DNA from 2 places in the Shewanella sp. S23-S33 genome. Region 1 is predicted to be linked to the other one. Evidence: riboswitches for the same ligand, from Rfam matches in the RefSeq annotation. Region 1 holds a riboswitch; the other holds the start of a gene.
What was found. Region 1 has a riboswitch for thiamine pyrophosphate ahead of ACHA99_RS06695 (TonB-dependent receptor). Riboswitches for the same ligand answer to the same signal wherever they lie in the genome.
Positions count from the first base shown of each region.

Region 2: it holds a riboswitch for thiamine pyrophosphate, as region 1 does, so the genes downstream of both, thiC (phosphomethylpyrimidine synthase ThiC) here and ACHA99_RS06695 (TonB-dependent receptor) in region 1, are expected to answer to the same signal.

Region 1 covers NZ_JBHFFD010000021.1:143,196-146,624, reverse strand. Annotated here, with positions in the region: gene tsgA (MFS transporter TsgA) at 1-375, shown strand, start outside; gene ACHA99_RS06700 (Crp/Fnr family transcriptional regulator) at 443-1,123, opposite strand; TPP riboswitch at 1,321-1,459, shown strand; gene ACHA99_RS06695 (TonB-dependent receptor) at 1,514-3,429, shown strand, end outside.
Region 2 covers NZ_JBHFFD010000068.1:91,383-94,811, reverse strand. Annotated here, with positions in the region: gene thiC (phosphomethylpyrimidine synthase ThiC) at 1-1,110, opposite strand, end outside; TPP riboswitch at 1,312-1,410, opposite strand; gene ACHA99_RS18885 (hypothetical protein) at 1,578-2,957, opposite strand.

The DNA.
Region 1 (3,429 bases):
CACCATTTCTTAGTCGGTATTATTGCTTTAGCTATGGTGATCACCGCTGCCATTGTCAGTACCAATAATCTTAATTGGATAGCTTATTTAACCTATGGTTATGGTTTTGTGTGTGCCGCGCTTTATAATGCATTTATTGCTTATGGCGTGTCTTTTGTAAAAAAAGCCAGCAGCAAAAATGTGTCATATATACTTATTAGCGGAAGTGCAGGGGCGATGTTTAGCCCAGCCATCAGTTCTTTCTTTGAACGTATTATCGGATTACAAACAGTGATGTATGTGATACCTCTGCTTTACGCAGCGATATTTATGCTATTGATCGTTTCAAGTCGGATGAAACCGGCTATGGAACAACACTCGCCATCGGTAAGTTAATTTACCTGTGCATCCATCCCACACTCGGTTGTTAAATTAAGTCGAGTGTGGGTTATGTTGAAAGCGGTTATATACCTGCTTCAACAAATTTCTTGAGTGCGTTGAGATCACAAATCCGAATGCCATCTTTTTTCCGCTCAATTAAGCCTCGTTCCTCAAGATTTTGTAGTGCCCGACGGTAGACTCGGTCGGTAGTGCCAAATCGTTCAGCCTCTAAATAGCGTTTACTAAAGCCATCTACGGGCAAGTCATTTAAGTATTCATGGTAAATATCAAATGCCACGTTATAACTGATGGGATAGAGCAGTCGCCGAGTAAAAATATCCACTGTGTCTTGGTAGTCAATCGCAATTGCACTAGCGAAAAATAGCGCGAGTTGAGGATGCTGACCGAGGCAATGTTGTAGTTTTTCAGCGCTAATCAACATGATTTCTAAGGGTTCACTGGCAATAATGTCTAGTTGACAGTGGTACTGGGTGAAGAACTCCATTTCGCCAAACAGTTGTGAATCACAATCAATAGTGCCTAATTGAAAACACCGACCATTTCTCGCGGTATGGCCGAGTGATACTCGACCTTGCTTCACCAATACAAGTGATGCCATCGCTTCCCCCTGCGTCATGAGGTGAGCGCCTTTTTTGAGCATTTTTATTTCGCTGATGCAGCTAAGTACAACCGCTTCAATAAGTGGATAGTCTTGCTCCCATCGCTGGCTATAACGTCCTTTCGATAAAGGTTTTAGCTGCATCGACTATGATCCTCTTACTGTGTTCGAAATTGCGACCTTCTATAGCATTATCATGATAGGCGGTCAAATGGATGAAAGGATTTAGGCTGATACTAAATACATTTTCATCATACGAACTGAAGGGCAGTGGTTTTCGCGACATTTAATTGAATCGCAGAGATAAGAGTGCCCACTTTTTATTTCCGTCATGTATACTAGGCGCCGCCAAGGGGTGTTTGTTGTGCATTAATGTTACTCTGATTTTAACGTTAACGGCTGCAAACTGAGATGTCATCTGACGAACCCTTAGAACCTGATCCGGCTAATACCGGCGTAGGAATGGGCCAATCAACAGCACACTTCTGAATCGCTTATTCGTTGCCGGATCTCAAACATTATATTTGAGGTCCTATGTCAAACCGTAAAACGTCAAACCATCAATCCCCATTTTCAACCGTATCGCCAAGCTTATTTTTAGCCCGAGCACCGCTGGCATTAGCCATTGCTGCTGCGATGAGCACTTCTGCACTTGCACAAACTGATGCTATCGATAAACCCGATCCCAGCCCTGAGATGGAAGTCATGGTGGTGACGGCGGATTTTCGTAGTTCAAGCTTAGAAAAAATGCCCTCCAGCATTACCGTTATCGACAGTCAAAAAATTCAAGATGAAAGTGCGCAACACTTTGAAGATCTGCTTAATTCTATCGCCAATTTTAACTGGTCAGGTGGAAGCTCGCGGCCGAAATATTTTCAAATTCGCGGTGTAGGGGAGCAGGAACAATACCAAGGTGCACCTAATTCTTCCGTGGGCTACATCATAGATGATATTGATTTATCCGGTATTGGTATGGTGTCGAGTATGTACGATTTACAGCAGGTCGAAGTGCTTCGTGGACCGCAGGGGACGCGTTACGGCGCGAATGCCTTAGCGGGATTGATTTATCTGAAGAGTAACGATCCAACTGATGTGTTTGAGCATGGCGGCGAAGTGTCGTTAGGCGAGGATGATTTACGCACTTTTAGCGGGTTTAGCTCGGGCCCATTAACGGATTCTGGCAAGCTGCTTTATCGTGTGTCAATGCAGCAGCACCAGCAAAATGGTTACCACGATAACCTGTATTTAGACCGTGATGATACCAATGGTCGCGATGAATTCAGCGGCCGCGCTAAGCTGCGCTGGTATGCGACAGATGATTTGCAGTTTGATTTAACTGTGCTGCATGCCGATTTTGATAATGGCTATGATGTGTGGAGTTTAACTAATTCACCAACTCAGACAACATCGGATCAACCGGGTGTTGATAGCCAACGCACCACAGGCGCGGGTTTTAAAGCGACCTATTCTGGCGCAGAAAACTTCGAATTAACTTCGTTAACCTCTTTTGCGAATACCGATCACCATTACAGTTACGATGGCGATTGGGCTAACTCAGAATATTGGGCCTCTAAGCAATGCAATGATGACAATGGCAATCTGGCGCCGTGTCAATACGATTATTTTTGGGATAAAACGGGTCAGCGTAAAACCGTGTCGCAAGAGTTTCGCCTAAGTTCTACCGAGCAGGGCCGTATTTTTGCAGAGAGTACAGATTGGTTGCTTGGTGTGTATGCCATGAATCTGAAAGAAGATAACCAATTGTATTCTGAGTACAATGCTTCGCCGGATGAAGTCTTAGACTCAGAGTATGAAGCGACAAACTATGCACTGTTTGGCCAGCTCGATACGGATTTGGGCTCAAATTATGCTTTATCTGTGGGTCTACGTTTAGAGCGTCGCAACAGTCATTACTCTGATACGAATAACGATAATTTCGACCCGAGCGAAACCATGTGGGGCGGTCATATTGCTGTGAGTAAAGTGCTGAACGACTCGCACAATGCTTATGTCCGAGTCGCACGCGGTTACAAGGCGGGCGGTTTCAACATGACTTTACCCGTCGAATTGAACGATAAAAAAGAGTTTAGTACTGAGACGCTCTATAACTATGAAATCGGCCTTAAATCCCATTGGTTAGCGGGACTTATCGATACTAATTTGGCGCTGTTCTATATGGACAGACAAGATCAACAGGTGGCTGCATCACAGCAAGATCCTGATAAACCACAGCGTTTTATCTTGTTCACTGAAAATGCAGGCAGTTCGAATAACTATGGCGCTGAGTTAGATGCAACCTGGTATACCACGGATAATCTGCAAGTTTACTCAAGCATAGGTTGGTTAGAAACGGCCTACGGTGACTACCAGTATCAGGACAAATATGGCACTGAGGTGGATTTAACTGGCCGCGATCTGGCCCATTCTCCACACGTTACCTACAGCCTTGG
Region 2 (3,429 bases), on a different contig from region 1:
AATCGTAAAGTAATCAACACCTTGCTCAGCTTGTTCAATTAAGGTATCGCGGAACACTTCCCACGTTAAATCCTCTGCCACGCCGTTTACTTTCTCCAGCGCTTGATAAATCGGCACTGTGCCAATGGGCACTGGCGAGTTACGGATGATCCACTCGCGGGTTTCATGGATATAACGACCTGTGGATAAATCCATTACCGTATCTGCGCCCCAACGGGTAGACCAGACGAGCTTTTCCACTTCTTCCTCGATGGAAGAGGTCACCGCCGAGTTACCGATATTGGCGTTCACTTTCACCAGAAAGTTACGCCCGATGATCATAGGTTCGGCTTCGGGATGGTTAATATTCAGCGGAATAATCGCGCGGCCACGGGCGACTTCAGCGCGGACAAATTCGGCGGTAATCGGTTCGCCGACTAAGGCACCAAAAGCTTCGCCCTTGGCTTTACGATTGAGGATTTCATCCTGTACTTGCGCAAGTGCCATGTTCTCGCGGATCGCCACATATTCCATTTCGGGCGTGATAATCCCTTGACGGGCATAGTGTAATTGACTGACTCGTTTGCCCTGCAGCGCTCTGCGTGGGCTGACAATGGCACTCGAGCCTGCCTCAAAACGCAGATGCTCTAAACCGTCGTCGGCGAGTCTTTGTTGGGTAAAGTCTGAGGTCGCGCAGGATAATTGCTCTGTGTCGTTGCGGGCTAGGATCCAGTTTTGTCTTAATTTACCAAGGCCTAGACGCACATTGATGTCGGCCTCAGGATCGGAATAAGGTCCGGCGCAATCGTACACGCGGATTGGCGGATTTTTTTCCATGATGGGCGCATCATCTGTGCCGCCGACCAGGGTGTCAGTCTGCAGAATTTGCCGCATGCCAACGCGAATATCGGCACTGGAACCCTCGAGATAAATCTTTTGTGAATTAGGATGTTGCAGTGGCGCTAGCGTATCGATAAAGGCTTGGGCCTGCGCACGGGTTTCGCGGCGACTCGGCGCCTTAGGCACTGTTGATTGACGAGACTCAGTCGATTTATTAGGGATTGTCGATTCTAGCGCTGTGATTTCTATCGCACTGGCAGCTACAGCTGGGTTTGGGTTTGAACTGGACATAAGCAATCTCACGTTAAAAAATGGAGTTGCTTGTCTGGAGAATTGAGTTGTTGATAGCTGGACATGGCAATCAACTTTTGTGGCCAACACTGGCTTCAAAAATTGAGTTACCCTGCTCAATAACAATTAAATCTAAACATTAAGGCTTAAAACACTGCTGAGTTAACAGGTGTTCAAGCCGTCTATTTTGGCGATTTAATGTGTGTTATTACGCTTGTTTCCTTCGCAGGTTTTAACCTGATCAGGTTCAACGGATCCCGAATAAACGGTCTCAGCCAAGAGGCACTCCGACAAGATGAGTGCGCAGTATAGACAGAAGCGGCAGCAACAAACAAGGAAAAAAGCAATTAAAAATCTTAACCACCAATCCAAAATAAAGATTCATAATTAATTGTTTTTAATTGATTAAATAAAATTAAACTAAAAAATCTATAATTAGCATGAAAATAGATCATAAAAGAAAGCAGCTATTGATGGGGTTTGAGCATCATTTTATTTAATCGAGATTGAATGGCATCATCAATAGCTTGATTGATTTTTTTGCCACTGCAGTTAATGGGAAAACCTAAATTTTCGGCGTTAGGATTAACTTGAGTGCCGACTTGTACCACGCGATAACAAGTATCCCCTTTACGCACAATACGATTTGGATCTAAGGGTAAATCTAGACTCGTTGTGCCACCGAAATCATCGGCGTTAGGGACAAATAGCACCTCCATCTCTGGGCTCATTTCACTCATATTCGATTTCAGGGTGAATTTATCGGCCTGTTCAATGACGAGATCATCGAGCGCTTGCTCGCGCTGACGTTCAAAATATTGCTGCGTGAATAAACTCATGCTTGAGCTTGTCGCTATTGTGCTCTCACCTTCTGCTGCGGGTAAACTCTTAGCGCCAAGCTGCGGCTTTATTTCTGTGGTATCAAGCGTATTAGTTGGTTTTTTTGCCGTCACTTCAGCGGGCTGTACTTCACTTTGGGCACTTGATTGAGTTCTCTTTGATTGAGATTGGTTCGATTGATTGATGTCCGGTTTAACCGTATCTGGCTTCACTTTTCCCTGCTCTACTTTTTCCGCTTCCACTTTTTCAGAGACGGCCTTTTCAGGTGCTATTGTTTCAGGCATGACCTTTTCAAGTATTGGCAGAGGCTTAACTTGAGTTGGAGGTGTGGGAACTGGTATAGGCTCAACTAAACTTGTCGCTTCAGTCTTATCCTCGGCCTTTATCTCAGTTTCGGACTCCGAGGTTTCGGCTTTCTCTACCGCGGGAGCATAAATAAAGTAAGCCTTGATCGCTGCCACTTTAGGGCCACGGCTTTCTATTTCCTTCAATCCAAAGGGATTTAACTGCGGGCGCCACAAAATGCAGATAAGTAAAAATAAACACACATGCACTAAGAGTACGAAAAATAGCAGACTTAATTCTTTGAAATATGGCTGACGAGCACGCAAAACTGATCCCGTACCCAATCCCTGAGCACTAGTTTGTATTGTCCTAGACAGTTCAGGTTTGGATTCAGACTCAGGAACCAATTTATGTTGATGTTCAGCATGGATTTCTTGCAGTACCAAATCTTGGGTTTTATCTTGAGCTATGCCTTTGATGTCATGCTTAGAGGCTGAATGACCTGCATCGCTATTGAACGCTAATGGCTCCGTATCAGTGGTAAAAACAGGCGTTTGAGCAGCATCCAGTTCACCGAGGTGATGATCAAAGGCGATAAAAGTCTCGCCTTCTGGCGATGTGACCGAAATCAGCAAAGCACTATTGGCATCATCTCCAATCGCTATCGCTGTAGGAGATGCTGTCAATAAAGGCGCGGCCTTGGGTTGATGTTGAAAAGGCAAAATCCATCCTTAGGTTTTGTATAGTATCCATTGATTTCAATGATGCTTAACGTGGAACGATTACACTCAAATCCAATATCAATCCAATATCAATCCAATATCGAGTTGCTGAATATTGAAAGCAAATTATCCAATGATTGCATTTACTTGCGAGTGCCCAACGCAGATTAGAGGAGGCAAACAGGGTAAAGTTCAACGCGAATACAACACGCGACAAGCGCAGTGCTTACGCCAATGCTTGATAAGTCACTTGCCAGTTAAGACAAATAAGGTTGGAAATTGGGATCATAATCGCGCTAAATTGAATGTTAAATCTCACGTCTTGAAGCGAGTAGCATCATCAATGCGATGCACTGATGGGAGTGCAAGACGGCGTTAAAAATCTAAAAGATGAAAAATAGAAGCCAACCACAAATTTAAGCTTACAAGTGTACGCTTAAATATGGTGGTTTATTTTTCTAACTGATAGACT